3 regions of the Microbacterium sp. SLBN-146 genome follow, and region 3 is predicted to be linked to each of the others. Evidence: predicted binding sites of a transcription regulator. Region 3 holds the regulator's gene; each other region holds the start of a gene.
The links. The regulator HspR, encoded in region 3, represses chaperone genes until heat shock. The targets are predictions, from matches to a motif close to AAGTTGAGTCNNNNNGACTCAACTT.
Positions count from the first base shown of each region.

Region 1: FBY39_RS10130 (ATP-dependent Clp protease ATP-binding subunit) is a predicted target of HspR. The motif match lies at 6,209-6,233, and genes of this name have one in related genera.
Region 2: FBY39_RS06635 (Hsp20/alpha crystallin family protein) is a predicted target of HspR. The motif match lies at 3,662-3,686, and genes of this name have one in related genera.

Region 1 is NZ_VFMR01000001.1:2,308,857-2,318,957, forward strand. It holds gene nrdE (class 1b ribonucleoside-diphosphate reductase subunit alpha) at 1-2,124, shown strand, start outside; gene nrdF (class 1b ribonucleoside-diphosphate reductase subunit beta) at 2,159-3,133, shown strand; gene FBY39_RS10105 (hypothetical protein) at 3,384-3,713, shown strand; gene FBY39_RS10110 (hypothetical protein) at 3,713-4,087, shown strand; gene FBY39_RS10115 (PLDc N-terminal domain-containing protein) at 4,124-4,501, shown strand; gene FBY39_RS10120 (class I SAM-dependent methyltransferase) at 4,505-5,608, opposite strand; gene FBY39_RS10125 (DUF3817 domain-containing protein) at 5,672-6,136, shown strand; gene FBY39_RS10130 (ATP-dependent Clp protease ATP-binding subunit) at 6,276-8,828, shown strand; gene FBY39_RS10135 (LLM class flavin-dependent oxidoreductase) at 8,864-9,736, shown strand; gene FBY39_RS10140 (hypothetical protein) at 9,733-10,101, shown strand, end outside.
Region 2 is NZ_VFMR01000001.1:1,571,981-1,582,081, forward strand. It holds gene FBY39_RS06620 (hypothetical protein) at 1-298, shown strand, start outside; gene FBY39_RS06625 (molybdopterin-dependent oxidoreductase) at 392-1,999, shown strand; gene FBY39_RS06630 (L-serine ammonia-lyase, iron-sulfur-dependent, subunit alpha) at 2,017-3,597, shown strand; gene FBY39_RS06635 (Hsp20/alpha crystallin family protein) at 3,716-4,171, shown strand; gene FBY39_RS06640 (DUF2804 domain-containing protein) at 4,373-5,389, shown strand; gene FBY39_RS06645 (DUF4287 domain-containing protein) at 5,436-5,729, shown strand; gene FBY39_RS06650 (MarR family winged helix-turn-helix transcriptional regulator) at 5,743-6,186, opposite strand; gene FBY39_RS06655 (DUF2207 domain-containing protein) at 6,229-8,025, shown strand; gene FBY39_RS06660 (HNH endonuclease signature motif containing protein) at 7,957-9,477, opposite strand; gene FBY39_RS06665 (MarR family winged helix-turn-helix transcriptional regulator) at 9,858-10,101, shown strand, end outside.
Region 3 is NZ_VFMR01000001.1:811,734-821,834, forward strand. It holds gene FBY39_RS03430 (potassium channel family protein) at 1-292, opposite strand, end outside; gene FBY39_RS03435 (DUF998 domain-containing protein) at 348-1,379, opposite strand; gene FBY39_RS03440 (DUF2252 domain-containing protein) at 1,445-2,815, shown strand; gene FBY39_RS03445 (heat shock protein transcriptional repressor HspR) at 2,816-3,286, opposite strand; gene FBY39_RS03450 (DnaJ C-terminal domain-containing protein) at 3,303-4,298, opposite strand; gene FBY39_RS03455 (nucleotide exchange factor GrpE) at 4,316-4,903, opposite strand; gene dnaK (molecular chaperone DnaK) at 4,907-6,772, opposite strand; gene FBY39_RS03465 (MFS transporter) at 7,067-8,482, shown strand; gene FBY39_RS03470 (MarR family winged helix-turn-helix transcriptional regulator) at 8,873-9,439, opposite strand; gene FBY39_RS03475 (hypothetical protein) at 9,554-10,101, shown strand, end outside.

The DNA of each region.
Region 1 (10,101 bases), 1.5 Mb from region 3:
AAGCACGAGGCGCGGTTCGAGGGCATGGACTATCACGCCCTCAACGCGATGCTCAATCTGTACGACGAGAACGGGATGATCCAGTTCGACGCCGACAAGCGCGCCGCGCGGGAGTACTTCCTCCAGCACGTCAATCAGAACACGGTGTTCTTCCACTCCCTCAAGGAGCGCCTCGACTACCTCGTCGAGAAGGAGTACTACGAGCCCGCCGTGCTCGAGAAGTACTCCTTCGACTTCATCCAGCAGCTCAACGACTTCGCCTACGGCAAGAAGTTCCGCTTCGAGACGTTCCTCGGGGCGTTCAAGTACTACACGAGCTACACGCTCAAGACGTTCGACGGCAAGCGCTACCTCGAGCGCTTCGAGGACCGCGTCGTCATGACAGCCCTCGCGCTCGCCGATGGCGACGAGAAGCTCGCGACGAACCTCGTCGACGAGATTCTCTCGGGTCGCTTCCAGCCGGCCACTCCGACGTTCCTCAACGCCGGCAAGGCGCAGCGCGGTGAGCTCGTGTCGTGCTTCCTTCTGCGCATCGAAGACAACATGGAGTCGATCTCGCGCGGCATCAACTCCTCGCTGCAGCTGTCCAAGCGCGGCGGCGGCGTGGCTCTGCTGCTGTCGAACATCCGCGAGTCGGGTGCGCCGATCAAGCAGATCGAGAACCAGTCGTCGGGCATCATCCCCGTCATGAAGCTGCTCGAAGACAGCTTCAGCTACGCCAACCAGCTCGGTGCGCGCCAGGGCGCCGGCGCCGTGTATCTCAGCGCCCACCACCCCGACATCCTGCGCTTCCTCGACACCAAGCGCGAGAACGCCGACGAGAAGATCCGCATCAAGACGCTCTCCCTCGGCGTCGTCGTGCCCGACATCACGTTCGAGCTGGCCAAGAACGGCGAAGACATGTACCTCTTCTCGCCGTACGACGTCGAGCGCGTCTACGGTGTGCCGTTCGGCGACATCTCGGTGACCGAGAAGTACCGCGAGATGGTCGACGACCCGCGCATCAAGAAGACGAAGATCAACGCGCGCGAGTTCTTCCAGACTCTCGCCGAGATCCAGTTCGAGTCGGGCTATCCGTACATCATGTTCGAGGACACGGTGAACAAGGCCAACCCGATCAAGGGCCGGATCAACATGTCGAACCTCTGCAGCGAGATCCTGCAGGTCAACACCCCGACGACGTACAACGAGGACCTCTCGTACAACCAGGTGGGCAAGGACATCTCCTGCAACCTGGGCTCGCTCAACATCGCCCTCGCGATGGACGGCGGTGACCTCGCCAAGACGGTGGACACGAGCATCCGTGCCCTCACCGCCGTCAGCCAGCAGAGCCACATCGCCTCGGTGCGCTCGATCGAGTCGGGCAACGACCGCTCTCACGCGATCGGCCTCGGTCAGATGAATCTGCACGGCTACCTCGCCCGTGAGCACGTCTACTACGGCTCGGAAGAGGGTGTCGACTTCACGAACATCTACTTCTACTCCGTGCTCTTCCACGCGCTCACGGCGTCGAACAAGATCGCGATCGAGCGGGGCGAGACCTTCGACGGGTTCGAGGACTCCACGTACGCGTCAGGGGAGTTCTTCGACAAGTACATCGACCAGGCGTGGGTTCCCACGACCGACAAGGTCAAGGAGATGTTCGCGGGTCACCACATCCCGACGCAGGAGGACTGGCGCGAGCTCAAGGCCTCGATCCAGCAGTACGGCATCTACAACCAGAACCTCCAGGCGGTCCCGCCGACGGGTTCGATCTCGTACATCAACAACTCCACGTCGTCGATCCACCCGATCGCGGCGAAGGTCGAGATCCGCAAGGAAGGCAAGCTCGGCCGCGTCTACTACCCGGCGGCGTTCATGACGAACGACAACCTGGAGTACTACCAGGACGCGTACGAGATCGGCTACGAGAAGGTCATCGACACGTACGCCGCCGCGACGCAGCACGTCGACCAGGGTCTGTCGCTCACGCTGTTCTTCAAGGACACCGCGACGACGCGTGACATCAACAAGGCGCAGATCTACGCGTGGCGCAAGGGCATCAAGACGATCTACTACATCCGTCTGCGTCAGATGGCGCTCGAGGGCACTGACATGACCGAGTGCGTCTCCTGCACGCTCTGACGGTCTGACCTGGGATTTTGGAGAAGAAGGAACGATGAGCGAGAAGCTCCAGCTCCTGGACCACGTCCAGGCCATCAACTGGAACCGCATCCAGGACGACAAAGACCTCGAGGTGTGGAACCGCCTGGTCAACAACTTCTGGCTGCCCGAGAAGGTGCCGCTGTCGAACGACATCCAGTCGTGGAACACGCTGACACCCGAAGAGCAGACGCTGACGATGCGCGTGTTCACGGGGCTCACGCTCCTCGACACGATCCAGGGCACCGTCGGTGCCGTGTCGCTCATCCCCGATGCGATCACGCCGCACGAAGAAGCGGTCTACACGAACATCGCTTTCATGGAGTCGGTGCACGCCAAGAGCTACTCGTCGATCTTCTCGACGCTGTGCTCGACGAAGGAGATCGACGAGGCGTTCCGCTGGTCGGTCGAGAACCCGAACCTTCAGAAGAAGGCGCGGATCGTCATGGACTACTACCGCGGTGACGAGCCCCTCAAGCGCAAGGTGGCCTCGACGCTCCTGGAGTCGTTCCTCTTCTACTCGGGCTTCTACCTGCCGATGCACTGGTCGTCGAGGGCGAAGCTCACCAACACGGCCGACCTCATCCGCCTCATCATCCGCGACGAGGCCGTGCACGGGTACTACATCGGCTACAAGTTCCAGAAGGGGCTCGAGAAGGCGTCCGAGGCCGAGCGTCAGGACATCAAGGACTACACGTTCTCGCTGATGTACGAGCTCTACGACAACGAGGTGCAGTACACGCAGGACCTGTACGACTCGGTCGGCCTGACCGAGGATGTCAAGAAGTTCCTCCATTACAACGCCAACAAGGCCCTCATGAACCTGGGCTACGAGGCGATGTTCCCCGCGAGCGTCACGAACGTCAGTCCCGCTATCCTCTCCGCGCTCTCACCGAACGCCGACGAGAACCACGACTTCTTCTCCGGGTCGGGCTCGTCGTACGTCATCGGCAAGGCCGAGGCGACGGAAGACGAGGACTGGGACTTCTAGAAACCCCTGGCAAACGCCCCGTTCTGCCAGTCGGCGCAGTGAGCAGAGGCCCCCGGCCGATTACCGTGAGTGGTGATCGGCCGGGGGCATTCTTGCGCGTACGCCCACACTTGCCCGAGCGTGGCCTCCCGGGCGGGGCGTGTTTCGGACCGGCGGGGCGCGAATTCTGCGCCCCGCGATGGCACACCGCGCCCCGAGCTGCGGGGCAGCCCTCGCCGCCCGCGTGAGGGAGGGCCCTAGTGTGGAAGGCATGGGCTGGCTCCAGTACGACCACATCAGCGACCCGATCGCCATCGACGATCGTGCGCTGTCGCACTTGAAGACGGTCATCACGACGAAGCTTCGCCGAGGTGAGAGCTTCACCGTCACGTGGATCCACTCCACGGAGCAGGCACCGGGTCGTACGACGATCTGGGTCGACCCGGCGATTCCTCTGCGCTTCACGTTCGAGTCGCCCGATCCCGTCGAGCTGAACCCCGAGTGGCTCGTCCGACTGGCCGACACGGCCTCGATGACAGGAGAGATCGTGCTCATTCCCGAAGAGGAATCCGGTCCGCTGACGATTCCGCCGGCGTCATGATGAGGACGATCGCCCGATGGGCTCTCGCAGGAGCCATGGTCTTCGCGGGAATCAGCCACTTGTTCTGGGCGCGCAAAGAGTTCCAGGCTCAGGTACCCGACTTCACGACGAAGGTCATGGACAAGGATGCCGTCGTCGTGGCATCCGGTGTCGTCGAAGTGATGCTCGGCGCATCGCTCGTGGCGCTGCCCCGGTCGCGCCGTACGATCGGCACGATCCTCAGCGCGTTCTTCATCGCCGTCTTCCCCGGGAACATCGAGCAGTACACGAAGAAGCGCGACGGGTTCGGCCTCGACACCGACCGCAAGCGGCTCGTACGGTTGTTCTTCCAGCCCGTTCTCGTCGCCTGGGCCTTCTGGTCGACGCGACGCTGATCCTCGCCCGAGATTCGACACCGTAGGCGGACACCGATGCCCTTCCTCTTCTCGCTCCTCGTCCTCGGGCTCATGGTGTTCGCGCTCGTCGACATCATCCGGCGAGACGACTCCGAAGTGCGGCATCTGCCGCGGGTCGTGTGGGTCGTCATCGTCGTCCTCCTGCCGCTCATCGGCTCGGCGCTCTGGTTCGCGCTGGGACGGACGTACCCCGAAGGCGGACCACGGATGCCGCGCCCGGCACCGCGCGCTGCGACACGGACCGCGCCCGCGCCGCCCGCGCCGCCGGCGCCGCCGCGCGACACGCGGACGACGGAGCAGCAGTTGGCAGACCTCGAGCGGGAGATCGAGGCCGAGCGTCTGCGCGAGGAGATCGCACGTCGCCGCCGCGATCAGGGCGGCGCGACGGCGTGACGCTCAGCGCCGCGTCGAGCGCGTCACGGTGAATTTGGCGTTGCGCGCGACCTGCTGAGTCGGACCGACCACGCGCTCGAGCGCTGATCGGTGCGGCAGGCCCGAGTTCCAGACGGTCCATAGCTCTCCGCCGGGCACGAGAACCCGTGCGGCGTCGCGGAAGAACCTCGAACCCACGTCTTCCGTCACCGCCGCGCCGGAGTGGAACGGGGGATTGAGTGCGATGAATCGGGTCGATGCGTCGGGCTGCATGCCCAGGAGATCGTCTCGCACGACGCGGACCCGATCGCCCACGCCGTTCGCCTCCGCCGTCGCGCGCGCCGACGCGACGGCAGCCGCCGAGCGGTCGGTCGCGAGGACCTGGATCGTCGGATGCCGGAGCACGAGGCTCGTCGCGATGACACCGGATCCGCACGCATAGTCGATTGCGCCGTCGGGAATGTCGGCGGGCAGGTGTGCGAGCAGCAGGCGCGTCCCGATGTCGATCGACGTTCCGGCGAACACTCCGCCGTAGGCGAGCACGACGAGGCCGTCGTGCTCGGTGCGGTCCGCGATCGGTTCGCGTCCGCCGACCGGCCCGCGGGCGATCAGCACGCGAGACTTCTGGCGCGCGTGCGTGACATCGAGCACGCCGAAGAACTCGCGAAGAACGTCGTTCATCCCGAGCGACATGTGCTTGACGCGTCCACCGGCATAGACGACGACGTCCTCAGAGGCGTACAGCGCGATGAGTCCCGCGACGTCGCGGAGTTCGGCGAGCGAGCGGGGGAGTCGCAGCAGCACGACGCGCGCGCCCGCGACGACCTCGCGCGTGAGGGGAAGCGACCGGTAGGTGTCGGTGAGCCCGAACGCCGCCGCGTTGGCGGCGAGAGCGCGCTCGCCCGTCAGGGGATCCTGATGCACCCGGATGCCGCGCGCGCCGGCGTCTGCGGACCCGAGCGTGAGCGCCCCGAAGTCGTCGCCGATGACGACGAGGTCGCCGTCGTCGATGCCCGCGCGTGCGTCCGCTGATTCGTCGAGCAGCAGGCGGTCCGCGGCATCCGTCGCCACGAGCTCGGGAGCCTCGTGATCGGGCCAGCGTCGCAGGCCATCGAGCGAGAACGTCACCGCTCCACGTTAGCCGCCCGGCGCGACGATCTAGGCTGGAGGGGCACCGACCCGAGGAGCGATGTGTTCCGCACACCCCTGTCCCTTTTCCGCACGCTCGCGATCGCGGAGGCGATCTCGTGGACGCTGTTGATCACCGGTCTCATCCTGCGCGCGACGTCCGACCTGGCGATCGCCGTGACGATCGGCGGAGGCATCCACGGCTTCGTCTTCCTTTCCTACGGCGCGACGGCGATCCTCGTCGCGAAGAACCAGCGATGGGGCGCAGGTCCGACGATCGTCGCGATCGGCAGCGCCGTCATCCCCTACGCGACGATCCCCACCGAGATCTGGCTGCACCGCACGGGCCGCCTGCGGGGTGCCTGGCGTCTCGAGCCGACGGAGGATCGACGGGATGCCGCTTGGCACGACCGCCTCATGCGCTGGTTCCTTCGCCGCCCGTGGGTGCTCGGGCTCCTCATCGCGCTCGCCGTCGTGCTGCTCTTCGTCGTCCTCCTCGTGATCGGCCCGCCCGGCGGCAAGGACTAGCGTTCGCCCGCGTCGACGCGTTCGCCGAGGGCGATCGGCGAGACGGGGAATAGACGTCATCGCATCCCGTTGAACTTGATACGGTTTCACTCAAGTTTGTGACTTGATAGACCTTGACTCAGGTTTCAGGAGACACGGAATGCCCGAAGACTTCCCCACCCCCATCGGTGACAACGGCTCGTTCGACGAGTTCCTCGCCCGCTATCTCGCGGGCGAACGCTCCCGGGCGGAGCGCTCGATCGACCTCAGCCGCTTCCTCGGCGCCCGCACGCAGGAGCTTCTCCAGCAGGCCGGCCGTTTCGCCCTCGAGCGCGGTCAGCGAGAGCTCGACGCTCTCCACCTGCTGCGCGTCCTCGTCGAGCAGGCGCCCGCGAGCGAGGCCGTGAGCCGGATCGGTGCCGACCCCGCAGCGATCGTCGCCGCGACCGACGAGCGTCTCCCCGCGGCATCCGCGCCCGCCGACGTCGACGGAGCCGTCATCACGCCCTCTGTGCAGCGCGCGCTCTTCCACGCTTTCCAGGTCGCACGTTCGTCGGGCTCGACGTACGTCGACCCGGAGCACCTCTTCTTCGCTCTCGTCCTCGCGCAGGACACCCCGGCCGGCCAGATCCTCGCCCGCGCCGGTGTGACGGCGGAGGCTCTCACGCAGGGTCTCCGCGAGACGGTGACCTCGTCGGGCGCGGAGACGGACACACGGACGGATGCCGCGGCATCCGGCACCCCCATGCTCGACACCTACGGCGACGACCTCACGGCGCGCGCGGAGCAGGGGCGCCTCGACCCCGTCATCGGTCGGACCGACGAGATCGAGCAGACCATCGAGATCCTCAGCCGCCGCACGAAGAACAACCCCGTTCTCGTCGGTGAGGCGGGAGTCGGCAAGACGGCGATCGTCGAGGGCCTCGCGCAGGCGATCGTCGAGGGCGTCGTCCCCGAGCAGCTCCGCGGCAAGCGCGTCATCGCGCTCGACCTCCCGGCCATGCTGGCGGGAACGCGGTACCGCGGAGACTTCGAGGAGCGCCTCACCAAGACGATGGACGAGATCGCGTCTCTCGAGGGCGAGCTCATCGTCTTCATCGACGAGGTGCACACGGTCGTCGGAGCCGGCGGTGGCGGAGACGGCGCGATGGATGCCGGCAACATCCTCAAGCCCCGTCTGGCGCGCGGAGACCTCCACCTCGTCGGAGCGACGACGCTCAAGGAATACCGGATCATCGAGAAGGATCCTGCTCTCGAGCGCCGCTTCCAGCCGGTCCGCGTCGGCGAGCCGTCGGTCGAGGACGCCGTCCTCATCCTTCGGGGGCTCAAGGCCGCTTACGAGCAGCACCACGCGATCGTCTACACCGACGAGGCGCTCCGTGCAGCCGTCGAGCTGAGCGACCGCTACCTGACGGAGCGCGTCCTGCCCGACAAGGCCATCGACCTCATCGATCAGGCCGGCGCGCGTCTGCGTCTGCGGCTCGGCGCGAAGGTCGACGTGAGCGTGCTCGTCGAGAAGCTCGCGACGCTCGAGGCCGATAAGAACGCGGCGGTCTCGGCGGAGCACTACGAGGAGGCCTCACGCATCCGCGACGAGATCGCCGATGTCCAGCAGCGCCTCGACGAGGCGACCGCGTCGGGTGCCGCGACGCGCGGCGAAGCGATCGTCGGCGAGCCCGAGATCGCCGCGGTCATCAGCCGCGCGACCGGCATCCCCGTGAACCGGCTCACCGAGACGGAGCGCGAGCGGCTCGCCGACCTCGAGGGCGAACTGCACGCGCGGGTCGTCGGACAGGACGATGCGGTCGCGGCCGTCGCCAAGGCCGTGCGCCGCAGCCGCACCGGAATGAGCGACGCCCACCGCCCCGTGGGATCGTTCCTCTTCCTCGGCCCGACGGGGGTCGGAAAGACGGAACTCGCGAAGGCGCTCGCCGCGTCGCTGTTCGACGACGAGACCGCGGTCATCCGGTTCGACATGAGTGAGTTCGGCGAACGCCACACGGTGTCGCGTCTCGTCGGGGCCCCTCCCGGATACGTCGGGTATGACGAGGCGGGACAGCTGACCGAGCGTGTGCGGCGCAACCCCTACTCGATCGTGCTCTTCGACGAGATCGAGAAGGCCCACCCCGACGTCTTCAATCTGCTGCTGCAGGTGCTCGACGACGGACGCCTCACCGATGGACAAGGACGCACGATCGACTTCCGCAACACGGTCATCGTCATGACGTCGAACCTCGGCTCGGAGTTCCTGGCGTCACGTGGCGGAGCCATCGGCTTCCTCGCCGACGGCGGCGGCGCGACGGGATTCGGTTCGGAGAAGGACTTGCGCGACCGTGTGTTCGCCAAGCTCCGCGAGGCCATGCGTCCCGAGTTCCTCAACCGCATCGACGAGATCGTCCTGTTCCGCAAGCTCGATAAGGCGCAGCTGAACGACATCGTGCGGCTGCTCCTCGGCGCGACCGAGGCGCGACTGTCGAAGCGCGACGTGCGACTCGTCGTGACGGACGCCGCGGTGGCCTGGCTGTCGGACGCGGGATACGAGCCCGAGTACGGCGCGCGACCTCTCCGCCGAGTCATCCAGCGTGAGGTCGAGGACCGCGTCGCCGAGCTCTTCGTCAGCGGTGTGCTCGTCGACGGTGGCGATGTCACGGTGGATGCCGGCGAGGACGGCCTCATCGTCGCATCCGGAGCGCCGCTCGCCGTCGCCGCCTAGTCGGTCGTGTCCGCGGGCCATGCCACAGTAGAGGCATGGCCCGCATCGGCGCGATCTTCAGCCCTTATCCCCACCCTCCCGAGGTCTTCCGCGACGCCGTGACGGCCGCCGAAGACGCGGGACTTCCCGAGCTGTGGCTGTGGGAGGACTGCTTCCGGCAGTCGGGCTTCGCCGCGGCATCCATGGCTCTCGCCTGGACCGAGCGCCTCCGGGTCGGGATCGGGATCTCTCCTATGCCGCTGCGCAACGTCGCCATCTCGGCGATGGAGGTCGCGACGATCGCACGCACCTTCCCCGGACGCTTCCTGCCCGGCTTCGGCCACGGCGTGCAGTCCTGGATGGCGCAGGCGGGGGAGCGGGTCGCGTCGCCGCTGACACTCATGCGCGAGTACGTGCCCACGCTCCGCGGACTCATGGCGGGGGAGCGGGTGTCGATCGAGGGGCGATACGTCACGCTGGACGACGTCGCGCTCGACTGGCCGCCGCCCGTGCCACCCCGCGTCTACGCCGCGGCCGAAGGACCCAAGACGCTGCGGCTGAGCGGAGAGGTCGCCGACGGCACCGTGCTCGACAGCCGCCGCTCGCCGGACGAACTGGCCGCCCAGGTCGCGGCGGTGCGGGAGGGGCGCGCGGGTCGCGACGGCGAGCACGACGTCGTGGCCTACGTCGTCGCCGCCTTCGGATCAGGCGCCGAAGAACGGGTGCGGGCGGACTTCGCGGGGCAGGCGTCGCCCCGCGACCACATCGGGCGCGCGCTCTGGGGAGCACCCGACGCCGTCGCGCGCGGCGCGCAGGCGTTCTTCGCCGCCGGCGTCGATGCCGTCATCCTCCTCCCCGCCGTCGGGGAGGGCGATCTCGCGAGCTTCTACGCCGACGCGGCCGAGGTCGCACGAGCGGTCGTGTCGTGACGGTCGCGCGCACCGTTGCACGGTGGGTGCTCGCCGCCCTCCTCGTGGCGGCGGGTCTCTCACACCTCCTCTGGGGTCGGCGCGGCTACCGCATCGTCGTGCCCGATTGGGCCACGCGCGTCCTCCGCACCGATAAGGACATGATCGTCGTCGCATCAGGCGCCGCCGAGGTCCTGCTCGGCGGCGCGCTCGTGGCGCTTCCGAAAGACCGCGGGCGCGTCGGCGCCCTCGTCGCCGCCTTCTTCGTGGCGGTGTTCCCCGGCAATGTGCACCAGTGGCAGACGGGCCGCGACGCTCCTCTCATGCGTACCGACCGCGCTCGGTTCGTGCGTCTCCTCCTCCAACCCGTGCTCGTGGCCTGGGCG
Region 2 (10,101 bases), 760 kb from region 3:
CGAGCCCCTTCAGGTGCGCGATGATCTCGACGGCATCGACGTCGAGGCGGAACTCGTCGCCCACACGTGGGGCACGGAGGCCATTCTCGAAGCGACGGGACTCGATGTGGGCGCGACGTACGCCGTCGTGTTCATCGGGGCGGACGGCAGCGAGTTCTCGGCGGGCGAGATCCTCGGGTCGGAGGTGCCGATCCTCTGCCGCATGAACGCCGCCGTGATGCGCGGTGACACGGTCCGCTTCGAGCTGAGGGACGCCGCCGCCGAGGTCATCGCGCACGCCGACCTCCCGGAGGCCTGAAGAGCGGGGATCCGATTCGGCGACGCTTCCGAACAACTCCCGACCGCGCAGACACCTGCGCGCCGACACCGTCATCGGTGACAGGAGGAGAACGTGAGCACTCGCATTCGACGTGGGCGATTCGTCGCGGCATCCGCGCTCGCCGGCCTCGTGAGCGGACTCGTCTTCCTGGCGGTGGCGGAGCTCGTCGCGCTCGTCGTCGCCCGCGAAGCGAGCCCCATCCTCGCGGTGGGGTCGTTCGTCATCGACATCGTGCCGCAGCCGCTCAAAGAGTTCGCGATCGAGACCTTCGGGGAGGCCGACAAGATCGCGCTCCTCGTGGGCCTCGGCATCGCCGTCGCCGTGGCGTCGGCCGTCGCCGGCATCCTGGAACTCGTCCGTCCTCCGCTCGGCGTCGTCGCCCTCGGGATCGCGGGAGTCCTGTCGACGGCCGCCATCGTGACGCGTGCGGGGGTGACGCCGTTGGCGTTCGCGCCGCCCGTGCTGGGTGCGATCGGGGGTGCCGTCATCCTCGTGCTCCTCAGCCGCCGCCTCCGTGCGTGGCGAAACGGGGCTGTCGCGCCGACCGAGTCGGAGGTCGAAACGGATGCCGAGACGCAGGTCGATGCTGACACGACCCCCGCCCCGCGAAACCTGGACCGACGTCGCTTCTTCGCCCTCGCAGCCATCGCGGGGGCTTCGGCCCTCATCGTGGGGATCACGGCGCGCGCCGTGAGCGTCGCGACCTCGTCGGTCGAAGCCGTCCGGAAGGCGCTGCGCCTCCCCGCACCGAAGTCGACCGTGATGGTGCCCGCGGGTGCCGAGTTCGACATCCCCGGCCTCACGCCGCTCTTCACTCCGCCCGAGGACTTCTACCGGGTCGACACGGCGCTGACCGTCCCGACGATCGACCCCAACACGTGGCGGCTCGTCGTGGACGGCATGGTCGATCAGCGCATCGAGCTGAGCTTCGACGACCTCGTGAACATGGGTCTCGACGAGTACTCGATCACCCTGACCTGCGTGTCGAACGAAGTGGGCGGCAACCTCGTCGGCAATGCCAAGTGGCTGGGCGTGCCCGTCCGCGACATCCTCAGGATGGCCGGACCCCAGTCGGGCGCCGACATGGTGCTGTCGCGCAGCGTCGACGGCTTCACGGCCAGTACGCCGCTGACATCGCTCACCGACGACGGTCTCGATGCGATCCTCGCGGTCGGGATGAACGGCGAGCCGCTCCCGCTCGAGCGCGGCTTCCCCGTCCGCATGATCGTGCCGGGGCTCTACGGCTACGTGTCGGCGACGAAGTGGCTCAGCGAGCTCAAGGTCACGACGTTCGCGCAGGACGAGGCGTACTGGACCCCTCGCGGGTACAGCGCCGAGGCGCCCATCAAGTTCTCCTCGCGCGTCGACACCCCCAAGATCGGCGCTCCCGTCGCCGCGGGACGCATCCCCATCGCGGGCGTCGCGTGGGCCCAGGCGGTCGGCATCGAGCGGGTCGAAGTTCAGATCGACGACGGCGACTGGCAGTCGGCGACGCTGTCGGAGGCGGTCAACGACACGACGTGGGTGCAGTGGATGGTGGAGTGGGATGCCACTCCCGGAACGCACTACGTCGCGGTGCGGGCCGTCAACAAGAACGGCGACCTTCAGATCGAGGAGCGCGCGCCGATCGCCCCCAACGGATCCTCCGGCTGGCAGCGGTCGCTCATCACGGTCACCTGACGACGTAGCCTGGTGGGGTGAGCGCCTACGTATCGGCGTTCGAGCTGTTCTCCATCGGCGTAGGACCCTCGAGCTCCCACACGGTCGGTCCCATGCGGGCCGCCCTCGACTTCGCCGTGCGCCTGCGCGAAGGGGGCGTGCTCGATCACGTGCAGCGCGTCACCTGCACGCTGTACGGCTCTCTCGGTGCGACCGGTATCGGCCACGGCACCCCCGACGCCGTCGTCGCGGGGCTCATGGGCCTCGAACCCGAGACCGTCGACCCCGACCTCGTGCGCGCCGCGTGGACGGCTTGGCCCGAGGGCCGCGCACTCCGGGTCGCAGGGTCGCACGACGTGCCGTTCTCGAAGTCCGACATCGCCTTCGTCCCGCGCACGCGGCTTCCCGGTCACCCGAACGGGATGATCCTCGAGGCGTGGGGTTCACCGGACGCCGGTCCGCCGAGGGATGCCGCGCCGTCGCTCGTCCGCGAGACGGGGAGTGCTGCGGCATCCGTGGCATCACCGTCACCCGTCGACGATGATGCGCTCATCCTGCGGGAGACCTACTACTCGGTGGGCGGTGGCTTCATCCGCCGCGAGGGCGAGCCGCCGCGCGTACAGGCGCACGCCTACCCCCTGGACTTCTCGAGCGCCGAGGGGCTGCTCGCGCTCTGCGACGAGCGCAACATCACGATCGCGGAAGCCGCCCGCATCAACGAGGAGGCGCTGCGGAGCGACGACGAGATCGCCCGGGGACTCGACGCGATCTGGGATGCCATGGCGGGATGCGTCGATGCGGGGCTCCGCGCTGACGGGGTGCTCCCCGGCATCCTCAAGGTCAAGCGGCGTGCGGGTGCGATCCGGGAGCAGCTCGACGAGGCCGAGGCGACGGGGCGTCGGGAACTCCCGGGTGAATGGCTCGGCGCGTTCGCACTGGCGGTCAACGAGGAGAACGCCGCGGGTGGGAGGGTCGTGACGGCACCGACCAATGGCGCGGCGGGAATCGTGCCGGCCGTCGCGATGTACTGGTGGCGGTTCCTCGCCGACTCCGGACTCGGTGCGGGCAACGCGGTCACGCCCTATGGTGAGCTCGTCGGGAGTGCGCTCCTCGGCTTCCACCCGCCGGAGCCCGAGCTCGCGGAGGGTTCCCCCGCAGCGCTCGCAGAAGCGAACCGTCGACGTGGCATCCGCAGATTCCTCCTGACGGCGACGGCACTCGGGTCACTGTTCAAAGCGAATGCCTCGATCTCGGGTGCCGAAGGCGGATGCCAGGCGGAGGTCGGGTCGGCGTGCGCGATGGCGGCGGGGGGCCTGACAGCCGTCATGGGCGGGACGAACCGGCAGATCGAGAACGCCGCGGAGATCGCGATGGAGCACCACCTCGGCCTCACGTGCGATCCCGTCGGAGGGCTCGTTCAGATCCCGTGCATCGAGCGGAATGCGATCGCCGCGTCCACCGCCGTGACCGCCGCGCGGCTCGCGCTGCGCGGGGACGGCTCGCACTTCGTCTCACTCGATGCCGTCGTGGAGACCATGCGGCAGACCGGGATCGACATGTCGACGAAGTACAAGGAGACGAGCGAGGGCGGTCTCGCGGTGAACGTCATCGAGTGCTGACCTGCACCTGAAAATTCGCTCGATGTCATTAGCACTCGATAGGGGAGAGTGCTAATCTAGCGGCAGGTTGAGTCGACTCGACTCAACCCCACAACACTTCGACATCGAGGAGGACACCATGGCAACCTACGACCCCTTCCGTGACCTCGACCGTCTCGCGTCGAGCCTGTTCGACACGCGCCGCGGCCCGCGCCGCATGCCGATGGATCTCTATCGCGACGGCGACCACTACGTGCTCACCGCTGATCTCCCGGGCATCGATCCGGGCTCGGTCGACGTCGACGTCGACGGCCAGCTGCTGACGATCCGCGCCGAGCGCACGCTCTCGACCGGAGACGGTGTGACGTGGATCACTCGCGAGCGCGAGGCGGCCAGCTTCCTGCGTCAGCTCAACCTGGGCCAGGGAGTCGACACCGATCGCATCTCGGCGAGCTACACCAACGGCGTGCTGAGCGTCACGATCCCCGTGAGCGAGAAGGCGAAGCCGCGCAAGATCCAGGTCACGTCCCACGCCGGTGACGCGGTCATCGAGGCGCACGAGTCGAGCGAGGAGCCGCGACTCGTCGAACAGTGATCGGGGACACTGCCCGAATCGAGGATCACACGTGGAGCCACCGGCGCGGCGCCGGTGGCTCCACGGCGTTCGGCGGCGGGCGCGATAGGTCGGACGGGTATGATCTCCTCACCCGAAACGTCCGGCCCGAACCGGATGCCCCCCATCACCTGACGGCGCAGTGTTCCTGACCTGGCCCGACGGACGTCCGCAAGGATGCCCATGAACGACCCGTTCTCCGTGCCCGAACGCGAGATCACCGAACCTGTATCCCTCACTCTTCCCGACGGTCGACTCGATCGACGTGCCGTCGGGTGGGCGCGGAAATCGCTCGTCGACACCGCCGCCATCGGCCGAAGTCGCTGGGGCCGGAACAAGCGCTGGGAGTACTGGAACGTCGCCACCCCGTCACACGTCCTCGCCGCGACGGTGTCGTCGCTCGACTATGCGGCCGTGCACGAAGTGTGGGTCTTCGATCGCGCATCGGAACGCTCGTGGGGGCGAAGTGCGACGGTCGTCCCTTCGCGCGGCGTGCACTTGCCGGCATCACTCGACGCTGGTCCGGCGCGCGCTCGAACGCGCTCGCTCGAGATCGACATCGAGCCCGTCGACGGAGGGACGCGCGTTCGCGCGGCGGCACCCGACGTCGCGTTCGACGTCGTCGCGGCGGCACCGGCCGGTCACGAGCGACTCGGTGTCGTGGTTCCGTGGTCGGATACGCGGTTCCAGTACACCGTCAAGGACGTCGCGCGTCCGGCATCCGGCACGGTCACGATCGCGGGAGAGACCTTCGACGTTCCGAAGGGACGCTCGTGGGCCGTTCTCGACCACGGGCGCGGGCGGTGGCCGTATGACGTGCGGTGGAACTGGGGTGCGGGGGGAGGTCGCTCCTACGGCCGGGTCATCGGCATCCAACTGGGCGGGCGATGGACCGAGGGTACGGGTGTCAGCGAGAACGCCTTCTTCGTCGACGGTCGGATGCACAAGATCCACGGCGAGGTGGGGTGGGATTACGACATGGAACAGTGGCGTCGTCCGTGGGTCGTTGCGGGCGGTGGGCTCGAGGCATCCTTCGAGCCCTTCTATGACAAGGTCTCCCGCACGAATCTCGGTATCGTCGCGAACTCGACCGACCAGTGCTTCGGATACTGGAGCGGCACGTTCCGGACGGTGGAGGGCGACGCGATCCCCTTCGATCACGTCTTCGGCTTCGCCGAGGAGGTCCACAACCGCTGGTGACTCGGTCGCTACAGTGGAGACGTCGATCCGCACCGAGAGGATACGCATGTCGTTCCAGGCTTACCTCGACAACATCGAGGCGAAGACGGGGGTCACTCCTCGCGAGTTCGTGGATCTCGCGGCGCAGAAGGGCTTCGGTCCCGGCACGAAGGCGGGCGAGATCATCGCGTGGCTCGGCGCGGATTACGGCTTGGGGCGCGGACATGCGATGGCGCTCGTGCACGTCATCACGAAGGGGCCGAAGATCGACGCGAAGCACGTCGGTTCGGGTGGCACCCACGCCGATGCCTCCGACACGCTCTGGCTCGATGGCCGGGCGTCCAATCCCGCGAACAGCTGAGCTCAGCCGCGGTTCAGCACCCCTTCGGTGGGGAGGAACGCAGCTTCGCGGTCAACGCGCGCAGTTGAGCGAGCTCTTCGTCGCTGAGGAACGACATGCGCTGTGCGATGGATGTACCGTGCGCCGTCGCGATCCGGCGGAATGCCGCGTCGCCCGCATCCGTCGCCGTGACGAGCGCCCCGCGCCCGTCCTCGGGGTCGGCGCACTTCGAGACGAGTCCGCGCGCGACCATCCGGTCGACGAGGCGAGAGACGCTCGGCTGGCTGATGAGCATGTTGGCAGTGACTTCGCGCAGTCGTGCGGTGCGGTTTCGGCCGCGGGTGACCGTCAGAAGGACGTCGTACTCGGCTTGGGACAGGCCGGTGTCGTCGAAGTCGCAGCGGATCTCCTCGAAGACCTCGTGCTGCGCGCGGAACAGACTCTCCCATGCCGAAATGGCCAGCCGGCGATCAGTCATGGAGCAAGAGTACGTCCCACCTGACGGATCTAGGCTGTTCGCATGGTCTGTGGCACGAGAGCGCTCACGGTTCGACTCGTCGCGGTGCTCCTCTCCGTCTTCGCGATCCTTCTCTTCGGGCCCACGATCGGCGCGAGTGCGGCGTCGGCATCTGCCGATGTGGACGATTTCACGTTCGAGAGCCTCGACGTCGAGTACGAGCTGTCGAGAGCGGAGGACGGCACGAGCACACTCCACGTGCGGGAGACGTTCGTTGCCGTCTTCCCCGAGTACGACCAGAACCGCGGGATGCGACGCGTCATCCCGGACTTCTACCAGGGCGCGCCGCTGCATCCCGAACTTCTCTCGATCACGGATGGAGCGGGTGAGGAGCGGGCCTCCGGGACCGATTCCGACGAGGGGATGTTCTCGATGACGTCGCGCGCGGATGACTTTGTGCACGGGCGGCAGACCTACGTCTTCGAGTACACCCTCCACAACGTGACGCGGTACTTCGCCGACACGGGCGTCGACGAGTTCTACTGGGACGTCACGGGCACCGATTGGCGGCAGCCGTTCGGCCGCACATCGATGCGGCTGGAGGTCGATGACGCCCTCGCGGACGCGCTGACGGGTGCAGCATCCTGCTATGTCGGATCGCAGGGCGCGACGGACACGTGCGAGATCCAGGAGGATTCCGGAGCGGTCGTCGCGACGACGGGTCCGCTCGCCCCGTACGAGACGATGACGGTCGCGGTCGCCTTCGCGGCGGGCACCTTCACGCCGTTCGACTCGTCGTACTTCGCGTCGCCGTGGGGATGGCTCCAGGCCGTCGCGGGCGTCGGCGCGATCGGGGCGCTCGTCAGCGCGATCGTGGTGCGTCGCCGATATCTGCGCGACGATCCGGGACGTCCGACGATCATCGCGGAGTACACCCCTCCGCGGGAAGTGGATGCCCTCGAGAGCGCCGTGCTGCTCGGGCTCGTGACGAAGGCCATCCCCGCGGAAGTCCTCGAGCAGGCCGTCGTCGGCAGCATCCGGATTCTCGAGGGAACCCCCGGACGGTGGAGTTCGCGCGCTCCGCTGATGGCCGAGCTCGTCGATCCGTCTCGCGCCGACGGCGACGGGCGAATGCTGCTCGAGGGGCTCTTTCCCGAGGGGCGGCCGGGGGAGCAGTTCGAGTTCGGTCGCACCGACACTCGGTTCTCGACAGCGGCGCAGAAGATCCTCAAGGCGGCGAACGCGGAACTCGATCGCCGGGGGATGCGCCGGCCCGTCTCCGGGCGTGTTCGCGTGTGGCCGATCCTCGCGGCGGTCCTCGCGGGCGGTGCGGCCTTCCCGCTCGGGCTCGCGGCGCTGAGTGCCGGCGTTCACGCAGCGGTTCCGATCATCGTCATGGTGGCGGGGCTGCTCGTGGCGATCACGGCGATCGGGCTCGTGTCGAGGCGACCGCTGACGTCACGCGGTGCCGAGACTCGCGACCACCTCGCAGGTCTGAAGATCTTCATCGAGTGGGCCGAAGCCGACCGCATACGGATGCTCCAGTCGCCCCTCGGGGCCGAGCGCGTGCCGGTCGATACGGGCGATACGCGCGAGATGCTGCGACTGTACGAGTCGCTGTTGCCGTACGCGGTCGTGTTCGGCCAGGAGAAGGAGTGGGCGGAGCAGCTCGCGGTACTGTACGGCTCGGACTCGCCGGGCTGGTACAGCGGAACGAGCGGGTTCACCGCGTCGTCCTTCGCCGCAGGCATCTCGACCCTCTCGGCATCGACGTCTTCCTCGTCGTCCACGTCAGGCGGTTCGAGCGGTGGCGGGTCGGCCGGTGGCGGCGGAGGTGGCGGCGGAGGCGGGGGCGTCTGACCCGCACCCGTCGCGCCGTCGTCTGGTCCGCTCGCGCTGCAGGTGAGCAGACCCGCGGGCGCGTAGCCATGCGCCGGAGCGGTCGATGTGCGAAGGCGCTCGCACTTCAGGCACGCCGTCCGTCATACGTACCGCCCATCCACTCGTCTCCAACGTGCGGTGATGATGCCAACAGAGGAGCATGCCGTTGTCGGTATGAGTCGGACCGCCTCTCGAATGCTCGAGGGCATGATGGACCTCGCACCAGAACGCGGGGACGTGGCATCCCGGGATGACACACCCTCCGTCCCGCGCCATGATCGCCCTCCGTTGGTGGGCGGTGAACACCCGATGGGGTGATCCGAGCGAGATGATCCGCCCGGTTTCGTCGTACACGGCGTGCTGCGTACCGCCCGCGCAGGCGATCTGGCGGGCGACCCGGGCGGGCAGCGGCTGGTCGGTGCCGTCGATGAAGGCAACGCCTGATTGCGTCTCGAGGTCTTCGGCGCTGATGGTCACGAGCAGCGTCGGGGCGGCTCCGCCCAACGTCGGCGTCTCGGCGGCGCGGGCTGCGACGGCGAGCACGCTCGCGAGCACGTCGTGCTGCTTCTGGGAACGCGTACGCAGATCATGGCTCGGCTCGGCATCGTCGGACGACATCGCCTCCGAATCGACGAAGACCGGCCCCCTCGTGGCATCGCTCGTCCGGTCGGCGACCCGCGGAGACAGATGAGCATGGATCAGCTGCTGAAGCTGAGCGGCGACGTCGGGGAGGAGCTCGCCGCGGAGCGGCACGAGCCCGTCGCGCACGCGCCCGAGCACGAGCCCCCGGCGTCGTTCGGCACGTTCGTACTCGGGCAGTACTCCATCGGGATCGAGCGCGAGCGACCAGACGCGCGCCTGGACCAGCGTCGACTCGGCGTCGAGTCCAGCCGTGTCGGGGGTGCCGACCGCATCGGCGACCAGGGCCTCCTCTGCGGCTGCCAATCCCGCGGGGTGGCAGCGCTCAACGATCGGCCCGAGTGTCGTCGTGATGACCGCGACCGTGTCGAGCCCGACGAGCCCGTCGTCGAGTGCCGCTCGCAGGCGGGGGAACGGCGCCGGAACGACGTCGCCCGTGAGCGAGGTCGTCGACGCGATCGGCCGGGCTGCTCGCGTGCGGTGACGCGCCGTCGTCGTTCGGATGCCGGTGAGGCTCGTGAGCAACTCGACTGCGGACCCGCATCCCATTCGTTCGCACAGCCTCGCGGCTCCGCGCTCGGGTCGGCAACGGTCGTCGACCTCGCTCGCGACGATGAGCCGTGCGGCGTCGACACGTCGGCCGAGCGACTCGACGAGACGCACGAACTCCACGAGCTGGGCGTCCGTCATCGCTCGCGCGTCGTCGTTCGCGAGCGCAGGTGACAGCAGATCAGCGAGATGCCGCTCGATCTCGGGGAGCCGCCGCAGGAGGGCATCCGCTCGTTCTGTCATGTCCCCAGTCTGCCCAGGGGTTCCGACATTCCAACCGACACAAAACCCAGGTCAGGGACCTATTGTGGATAACCCTTCCGCGCTCTCGCCTGGGGAGGAACCGATGAACTCCCGCACCGTGGGCAGGCGCTCGGCACAGAGTAAGGGCCGGTCGGAGAGGCTCCCGACCGGCCCTTGTCCCTTGCACCAAGAGTGTCCTGCAATCACATGCCGGTAGCTGCCACAGCAAAACAACTACCGTTCCTGAACTCTATAACGACAAGGTAACGAAAGGGAAGAGGTGAGCGTTATCTTTTCGTGATTTGAGTTCCGCTGTCCGCTGCGCCGGGAACGATCGCGGGTGGGTTGTGCACAATTAAATTGCGTGCAACACTAATTCCGTGGCGACAACACGAAGCGGGAACGTCCGCGCGATCGATGAGATGGTCTGCTTCTCGCTCTACGCCGCGAGCCGCGCGACGACGCAGGCCTATCGACGAATCCTCGCGCCATGGGGCCTGACGTACCCGCAGTACCTCGTGCTCGTGGAGCTGTGGGAGCGCGACCCCCGGACGGTCGGTGAGCTCGGCGATGACCTGGCGCTGGACTCGGGCACGCTCTCGCCGCTCCTCTCGCGACTCGAGA
Region 3 (10,101 bases):
GATGTGCACGGAACCACGCCCCGCGCGGCCGCGACAACGCCAATCGCACGAGGTAGTCGACGACGAACATGATCCACGTGAACGCGATGATCGCCGTGGTCAGCCCCGCGAACGGCCCGCGCACATTGCCGACGACGTGGATCGTATACGTGATGAGGAACAGCAGCGCGGCGATCGTGAGCGGCCAGTACATCGCCGACGACCACCGATGGGTCGCCGCCGTCTCGCCGGGCTTCATCGTCCGCTGCGGCTGGCTCTCGTCCCGCACAGGCGCGGGTGTCTCATCCGTCACGGTCGAACTCTAGAGCGACGGCGGCGTCGCGCCTCCGAGCCTCGCCGAGCGGGCGTCAGCCCTCGGTCTCCGTGTCGATCTGGAGCGCGGAGGCGTTGCGGATGAACACGATGATCCAGCTGAAGACGAGGATGCCGGCGACGAGCTCGACCGCCGTGAGGGTGTAGTACCCGACGGCGAAGAAGATCGCCAGCACCAGGATCACGGCGATGAACACGCCGCCGAGCAGGAGGAAGACGCGCGGCATGCCCGGGATCCAGCGGTGTAGGCGGACCACGAGGACGCCGAAGGCGACGACCATCCCCGAAGCGACCGCCGTGTGGATGGCGAAATACCTGTCGACGGGGAACACGCCGACGAGGCCGAGGAAGATCCCGACGACGATGAGGCATGTCCGCACGCGTCCGATTCCGACCGGATTGCTCGTCGGGATCCCGGTCGTCGCATAGCGGGACAGCGTCGTCACGATGATGCCGGCGACGATGAGCGTCAGGTTGAAGGCGAGGGAGGAGAGGTCGTCGTTCATCCCGAGGGCGCTGAGGTTGTCCTTCCACCACAGCGGGTCGCTGGCCGTGAGCATGCTCGCGACGATCCCCTCCACGAGGAAGACGGCGAGGACGACCGCGAGCAGCTGCAGGTCCATGTGGGAGGCCGAGTAGGACACGACGTACGCCGTCACGGCGCCGACCGTGCCCGCGATGAGGATCAGAGGAAGAGCGAAGACCTCGGCGCCGATGAAGCCGCGTTCGAGGATGTCGGCGAAGAGCGTCCAAGTGAGCAGCGCGATGATCCCGTGCGCGAGGGCGAGCGCAGCGATGTCGACGACGTCCAGCACGCGAAGTCGCCTGCCGCCCCACACGGCCCAGCGCCCGCCGACGAAGGCGAGGATGCCGACGACGGCGGCGGCGATGGCCGCGAACTGACCGAGTGACCCCGGTCCCGCGATCGGTGCGTCCTGGAACCGGAACACGAGAATCGCGGCGACGCCCACGAGGACGAAGGCGGCAGCGCCCACACCGAGGGCGAGCGACTCGCGTGAGCGTTCGCTCGTTTCGACGGAGGACGCGGGAGTGTCGAGGGTGCCCACAGCCCCGAGGGTACTGCGCGCCGCGGGGTGGAGACAGACGACGATCCGTGCGCCACAATGACGGCATGTCGACACCTTCCGCCTTGACCTTCGCGGAGTCCTGGTCTGCACCGCCAACGATGGCGGCGCGGACAGCCGAAGGGCGCCTCACCCGCCAGCGCGTCGCGCGGTCCACCCTCTCGTGGCTCACGACGACGGACCGCGACCCCCTGAGCATCCTCGAACGACAGAACGCGACGCGCGTGCCCGAACTGATTCCGCTGCGCACCGAGCGGATGGCCGCGAGCCCGTTCGCGTTCTATCGCGGGACGGCTGCGCTCCAGGCCGCCGACCTCGCGCGCGACCCCCATTCGGGGATCCTCGTACCGTCCTGCGGTGACGCTCACGTCGCGAACTTCGGCTTCTACGCGTCGCCGCAGCGCACGCTCGTCTTCGACCTCAACGACTTCGACGAAGCGGCGTGGGCACCGTGGGAGTGGGATGTCAAGCGGCTCATCACGAGCATCGTGATCGGGGGACAGGCGACATCCCGGGACGAGGAGGTCGTGAGGGATGCCGCGCTCGCGGCCGTCCGAACCTACGCGCGCGCCATGGCCGCGCACGCCACGGCCAGTCCCCTGACGCGGTTCTTCGACCACTACGACGTCTCAGCCGCGGCCAGCTCGGCCGACAAGGAGACGCGCGCGGTGCTGCGCGAGGCGATGCGCGATGCGGAGAAGCGCACGGGCGACCGCGCGATGCGCAAGCTGACGGAGACGGAGCCCGGCGGACGTCACGTCTTCGTCGAGCATCCCCCCACGATGGTGCACGCGGATGACGCCGTCGAAGCGCGGCTCCGTCAGAACGTCGTGCAGTACGCGGCATCCGTCAACATCGACATCCGGATGCTCCTCACCCACTACACGGTCTCGGACATCGCCCGCCGTGTCGTCGGCGTCGGAAGCGTCGGGACGCTCTGCACTCTCGTCCTGATGCAGGACGGTGACGGGAACGCGATGGTCCTCCAGGGCAAACAGGCCAATCAGAGCGTCCTCGTGGAGTATGGCGGCATCGTTCAGCCCGAGGCCTTCACGACCTTCGTCGGCAACCACGGCGAGGGTGGGCGCGTCGTGGCGATGCAGCGCATTCTGCAGGCGGTGTCCGATCCGTTCCTCGGGCACCTGCAGGCGTATGCGGGTGACTTCTACGTGCGTCAGTTCCACGACATGAAGGGTGGCATCGACCTCGAGCAGCTCGAGGATCGCCCGTTCCGCGTCTACGCCGAGTCGTGCGCCGCCGTCCTGGCGCGCGCCCATGCGCAGTCCCCCAACGCTGCGGTCGTGGCGGGCTACATCGGCAACGGTCGTGTCATCGGCGAAGCGCTGCTGGAATGGGCGAACGCCTACGCCGCGCTCTCCCGCCAGGACTACGAGGCTTTCGTCTCGGCATCCGCCTGATCAGTCCTCGTCGACATCGTCCTGTGCGACATCGTCCTGTGCGACAGGATGCCGCGGCCGCCACACGACGATGTCGGTCGCGCGGCGGGCGCGCGCGCCGTGGCGCAGCGTGACGACGGCGCCTGTCGACCCGGCGGCGAAGACGCGGGCCCCGGGACGACGCTCGAGTTCGGCACGGACACGGTCCTCGAGGTCGCGGACGCGCAGGTGGAGATCGCGTACGCGCGCCTCGAGTTCGAGGATGCGCACGATGGCGGGGAGTCCGATTCCCTCCGCCGACATGCGTGCCACCTCGCGTAACTGCTGGACGTGCCGGAGCGAGTATCGCCGCGACCCGCCCTGCGTCCGAGCGGGAACGACGAGACCCATCCGGTCGTACTGACGGAGCGTCTGCGGGTGCATGCCGGTCAGTTCAGCGGCGACGGCGATCGCGAAGATCGGGGCGTCCTCGTCCAGATCGTCGGTCGTCATCGTTCTCACCTCCTCGTCAGCCGCGCGCCTTGGCCATGAGCTCCGCGCGCGGGTTCTCCTTCGGTTCGAGCGACTGGAACTTCTCGAGCGCTTCTCGCGCCGCGTCGTCGAGGTGCGCCGGCACCGCGACCTGGACTTCGGCGAGAAGGTCGCCCGTGCCCTTCTTCGTCTCGACGCCGCGGCCCTTCACACGGAGCACACGGCCCGACGGCGTTCCGGGTGCGACGCGGAGCTTGACGGGCTCGCCGCCGAGGGTCGGAACCTCGATCGTCGCGCCGAGCGCCGCCTCTGTGAACGTGACGGGAACTTTGACGCGTAGGTTGAGGCCCTCGCGCTCGAAGACGGGATGCGGCCGCACCGTGATCTGCACGACGATGTCGCCCTGCTCGCCGCCGTCGGGCGACGGGCGCCCGCGTCCGCGCAGGCGGATCTTCTGCCCATCGGACACCCCTGCGGGGATCTTGACCTTGAAGGGCCGACCGTCCTCGCCCTGAAGCGTGATCGTCTCGCCCTTGGTCGCCGTGAGGAAATCGATGGTCGTGCGTGCGGTCACATCCGCACCGCGCGTCGGTCCGCCGTACCCGCGGAATCCGCCCGTCGTCTGCCCGAACCGCCCGGAGCCGAATCCACCGCCGCCGCTCTGCCCGAACATCGAGAAGATGTCGTCGAAGTCCTCGGCCGACGCGTACCGTCCGCCCCCGCGACCCTGGCTGAACTGCGAGAAGACGTCCTCGAAACCGCCGGCGCTCTGGCCGCCCGCCGTGAAGCGCGCGCCCGAGCCCATCGCTCTGATCTGGTCGTACTCCGCCCGCTGCTCGGTGTCGCTCAGCACGGCGTACGCCTCGCTGATCTCCTTGAACTTGGCCTCCGCGGTGGCATCACCCTGGTTGGAATCGGGGTGGTACTGCCGCGCGAGCTTGCGGTACGTCTTCTTGAGGTCGGCGTCCGAGACGTCTTTGGAAACTCCGAGGACCTTGTAGAAGTCCTTGTCGAACCAGTCCTGACTTGCCATGGATGCCTCCTCCTGCCCTACTCGGCCGGAACGGCGACGACGACCTTGGCCGGCCGCAGTTCGACATCGCCCAGGCGGTAGCCCACCTCGACGACTTCGAGCACGACCGTCTCGGTCTGGCCGGGGGTCGGCACCTGGAAGATGGCCTCGTGCTGCTGGGGGTCGAAGGCGTCTCCCGCGGTACCGTACGCGGTCACTCCGAGCTTCGCGGCGGATGCGCGGACCTTGCCTGCGATCGCTGCGAACGGCGTGCCCTCTTCGAGGTCGCCGTGCTTCTCGGCCCGGTCGAGGTCGTCGAGCACCGGCAGGAGGCTGCGTGCCGCTTCGCCCTTCGCGCGGGCGATCTCGATCTCGCGCTGCTCTTCCGTGCGGCGACGGTAGTTCGCGTATTCGGCGGTGAGCCGCTTCAGGTCGGCGAGGTAACCCGCCGCCTCGGGCGGAAGGTCGACCGCGTCGTCGCCCGTGAGAGCGTCGTCGGTCTGGTCCGCGCCGAGGATGTCGTCGACCGTCAGGTCGTCCTGGTGCGACGCGGGGTCGGAGACGTGCGCCTCCGACCCCTCGTCGTCCGGACGGACCTCGTCGTTTCCGAAGTCCTTCTCGGTCATGTCCTACTTCTTCTCTTCCTCGTCGTCGACGACCTCGGCATCGATGACGTCCTCCTCGGGGTTCGGCACGTCGCCGTTGCCCGGGTCGGCCACCGTCGGGTCGCCCTGCTCGCCTGCCGACTGCTGCGACGCGTAGATCGCCTCGCCCAGCTGCTGCTGGCTCTGGCTCAGCTTGTCGTACGCGGTCTTGACCGCGTCGTCGTCGTCGCCGGCGAGCGCCGTCTTGAGAGCGTCGACATCACCCTGAACGGAGGCCTTGACCTCTTCGGGGAGCTTGTCGTCGTTGTCCTTGATGAGCTTCTCGATCGAGTACGCGAGCGTCTCGGCCTGGTTGCGCACTTCGGCGGCCTCGCGACGCTTCTTGTCTTCGGCGGCGTGCTCCTCGGCCTCGCGCACCATCCGCTCGATGTCGTCCTTCGCGAGCGACGAGCCGCCCGTGATGGTCATCGACTGCTCCTTGCCGGTGCCCTTGTCCTTCGCGGAGACGTGGACGATGCCGTTCGCGTCGATGTCGAAGGTGACCTCGACCTGCGGGATGCCGCGGGGCGCGGGTGCGATGCCCGTGAGCTCGAAGGTGCCCAGCGGCTTGTTGTCGCGCGTGAACTCGCGCTCGCCCTGGAAGACCTGGATCGCGACCGACGGCTGGTTGTCGTCGGCGGTCGTGAAGGTCTCGCTGCGCTTCGTGGGGATGGCGGTGTTGCGCTCGATGAGCTTCGTCATGATGCCGCCCTTGGTCTCGATGCCGAGGCTCAGGGGGGTGACGTCGATGAGGAGGACGTCCTTGCGCTCGCCCTTGAGGACGCCGGCCTGCAGGGCTGCGCCCACGGCCACGACCTCATCGGGGTTGACGCCCTTGTTGGCGTCCTTGCCGGTCTCGCGCTTGACGAGCTCCGCGACCGCCGGCATACGAGTGGAACCACCGACGAGCACGATGTGGTCGATGTCGGCGACCTTGATGCCCGCTTCTCGGATGACGTCCTCGAAGGGCTTCTTGGTGCGGTCGAGGAGGTCCTTCGTCAGGTCCTCGAACTTCGCGCGCGTGACCGTCTCGCTCAGCGACACGGGGCCGCTGTCCGTCAGCGACAGGTAAGGGAGGTTGACGCTCGTCGAAGTCGACGAGGACAGTTCCTTCTTCGCCTGCTCCGCGGCCTCCTTGAGGCGCTGCAGCGCGATCTTGTCACCCGACACGTCGACACCCGTCGTGTCCTTGAACTGCTTGATGAAGTAGTCGACGAGGCGCTGGTCCCAGTCGTCTCCACCGAGGCGGTTGTCACCGGCGGTCGAGCGCACCTGGATGGTCGAGAAGTCGTCGTCCTTGCCCACTTCGAGCAGGGAGACATCGAACGTTCCGCCACCGAGGTCGAACACGAGGATGAGCTCGTCTTCCTTGCCCTTGTCGAGGCCGTACGCGAGGGCTGCGGCCGTCGGCTCGTTGATGATGCGCAGGACGTTGAGGCCTGCGATCTCTCCGGCCTCCTTCGTGGCCTGACGCTCGGCGTCGTTGAAGTACGCCGGGACGGTGATGACGGCGTCGGTCACGGTGTCGCCCAGGTACTCCTCGGCGTCACGCTTGAGCTTCTGGAGGATGCGCGCGGAGATCTCCTGCGGCGTCCACTTCTTGCCGTCGACCTCGAAGGTCCAGTCGGTGCCCATGTGGCGCTTGACGGACGCGACCGTGCGGTCGACGTTGGTGACGGCCTGGCGCTTCGCGGTCTCGCCGACCAGCACCTCGCCGTCCTTCGTGAACGCGACGACCGACGGGGTCGTGCGGAAGCCCTCGGCGTTGGCGATGACCTTCGGCTCGCCACCCTCGAGGACGCTCACGACGGAGTTCGTCGTCCCGAGGTCGATTCCCACAGCACGTGCCATGTGTTTCTCTCCTTCTGTCTGGGCCGTGACGGATGCCGCGGCCCGAGGTGTCAGCGCAACGGGTTCGTTGCGAAAGTCGTGGCGGCTCGCACTTGAGCCGTGATGACTCAAGGCTAACGCGGCATCCCGGATCCTGTCAATTCAAACTTGATATGAATTGGCTCAACTTTCCATTCCGCGCACGATCCGCGACGTCGGAGTACCGTGAACGGAGCCGCAACGGCGCGGCCGCCCGGGCTGGGGCCCAGGGGCGCAGAAACCCGATGTTCATCGAAGGGTCGTACCGTGACGAACATGTCGCATCCCGAACACCCGTCCGTGACGCCGCCCCCGGCCACCGCCGACAGCGGTGCCGTCCCGGTCATGGGACTCGATCTGCGTGACAACACCCCGGCACCGCGCTCGACGATCTTCTCGTGGGCGCTCTGGGACTGGGCGACACAGCCGTTCAACACCGTGATCCTCACGTTCATCTTCACGGCGCTCTACCTCACGACGGAGGCGTTCCTTCCCGCCGACGTCGCCTCGCTCGCTGAGAACGACCCCACGCGGCTCGCCGCCGAGGCAGGACTCGCATCGGGACTCGGCTGGGGCACGACGATCGCGGGCGTGCTCATCCTGCTCATCGCGCCGGTCCTCGGTCAGCAGGCCGACGCGGCCGGCCGACAGAAGCTGTGGCTCGGGATCGGCACGGGAGCCCTCATCCTGTGCATGTTCGGACTCTGGTTCGTCGAGCCGACTCCCACGCTCTTCTGGCTCGGCGTGGCTCTCATCTCAGCGGGGACCGTCTTCAGCGAGATCGCCGGAGTCAACTACAACGCGATGCTCATCGGGATCGCGACGCCGAAGACGATCGGCCGCGTGTCAGGTCTCGGGTGGGGCTTCGGCTACCTCGGCGGCATCGTCGCCCTCGTCCTCGTCGTCGTGTTCTACATGTCGGACTGGTTCGGTCTGAGCGAAGAGGGCGGACTGCCGTTCCGCATCATCGCCGTCGGGTGCGCGCTCTGGGCGATCGTCTTCGCCCTACCGATCTTCTTCCGGGTCCCCGAGCCGTCTCTCGGTCGACCGGAGCGGCGCGCCGGGATCTTCCGCGCGTACGGTCTCCTCGTCCGGGACGTCGTGGGGCTCTACCGCAACCCGGGGTCGCGCCCGACGTTCTGGTTCCTCCTCGCGAGCGCCGTCTTCCGTGACGGACTCAGCGGCGTCTTCACCTTCGGCGCCATTATCGCCGGCCAGGTGTTCGGGTTCAGCTTCATCGAGCTCGTCATCTTCGGCATCGCCGCGAACCTCATCGCGGGGATCTCCACGCTCCTCGCGGGTCGCCTTGACGATCGCCTCGGTCCGAAGACGATCATCATGTTCTCACTCGGCGCCATGATCGTCGCGGGCGTCGGCGTCTTCCTTCTCGTCGATGCCGGCACCGTCGTCTTCTGGGTCGGTGGGCTTCTGCTGTGCGCCTTCGTCGGTCCTGCGCAGGCGTCGTCGCGATCCTTCCTCGCGCGAGTGACCCCCGCCGGTCGCGAGGGTGAGATCTTCGGCCTGTACGCCACGACGGGGCGCGCCGCGAGTTGGATGGCCTCGCTCCTGTGGGCGGTGCTGATCACCCTCACGGCGACGACCGCATACGGCATCCTCGGGATCGTCCTCGTTCTCGCCCTCGGCCTCGCGCTCCTCATCCCCGTGAAGGCCCCCCCGCGTATCGCCGCCTAGGAACCCGCCCGCGCTGGGTCGCCGCCCCGGTGCCGCCCACCCGCGTGCCGCCCGCCCGTGTGCCGAGAAGACCCAGACTGCTGCGAACACGCCGAAATTGCAGCAGTTCAGGTCTTCTCGCCCGGCCGGTGCCCGACTCCGCGTGCCAGCCCGCGCCGTGCCAGCCCGCGCCGTGCCGCCCCGCGCCCTGTCGGTCCGAGCCGGGTCGTCGCCGGCTACCGAGAAGACCCATACTGCTGCGAACGCGCCCGAATTGCAGCAGTTCGGGTCTTCTCGCCCTGGGGTGGGGTCCGACGTCGCAGCGGCCTTCGGCGCCGAGAAGACGCCAAACGCTCGCGCGAGGCCCGATTTCGAGCGGTTCGGGTCTTCTCGGCGTGAGGGGGTCCGGCGTCAGCGGGGGCGGGGCCAGGAGGCCGCGAGCTTGGCGAGGAGGCGTGCCAGTTCGTCGGCCTCTACCGGCGTGAAGTCGGCGAGCGCCGCTCCCACCGCCTCGACGCGGGCGCCGCGGGCCTGCGAGACGACGGCCCTGCCGGCATCCGTCAGCACGATGTCGGTGCGCCGCGCGTCCGCGGCATTCGCCTCACGACGCACATGCCCCTCGGCCACGGCGGCCTGGACGAGACGGCTCGCGCGCGGCTGATCGACGCCGATCCGCTCCGCGAGCTCCGAGACCGAGAGTGGGGCGGATGCCGCGGCGAGAGCCTCGAGCAGACGAAAGCGCGCCGCGAATCGCGCCATCGGACCGTGCTCGCCCCACTTGCCGCCGAAGGGACCGCGTCCGCCGTGCGGGCCACCGTGCTCGCCATGACCGCCGGCACCCCAGGGCCCTCCGCGCCCGGGACTGCCCGGATGCGCCCAGGGTGGCGAGCCGGCACCCGGCGATGGGCGCGGGCCGCGCAGCTGCGCGAGGGCGGCGGCGATGCGCTCGGACGGAAGCGCGGCATCCTTTTCGGTCACTTCGTCAGGATACATGCCACTTGACATGCTTCCCGATTGCATGTCACACTGCATGTGCATGTCAGGCGACATGTAAATACTCGGATCCCCCCGGATCCCACGAAAGGACTTCACATGACCACCGAGAACGCACCACACACACCGCCCCAGCGGCCACTCGGCTCCTGGCTTCGCGTCGTCGACGGACTCATCTCCGCCGAGTTCGCTGAGGCCTTCGCCGCCGAGGGCATCGACCGCCGCGACTGGATGCTGCTGAGCGTCATGGCCGGCGAGGCCGACGTCCCTCCCTTCGCGGCGAAGCTCGCTCGTCGCGGCAAGAGACTGCGCCGCCTCGAGGAACGAGGGTGGGCCTCCGAGCAGTCGGACGGCACCTGGACCCTCACCGATGAAGGCCGCCAGGCGAAGGAGCGCCTCGGCGCGATCCTCGACGGCATCCGCCAGCGCGTCGCGGGAGCCGTGTCTCCCGAGGACTTCGCCACGACGATGGCCTCACTCGAGGCGATCGCCCGCGAACTCGGCGGCGACGACCCCGACGCCCACGCATGGCGAGGCGGACGCGGCTTCGGCCGCCGCTTCGGTCACCGCGGCGCGCCCCGTTTCGAGCACGACGGACCCGGCCCGTTCGGACCAGGCCCGTTCGGACCCGGCCCGTTCGGACCCCG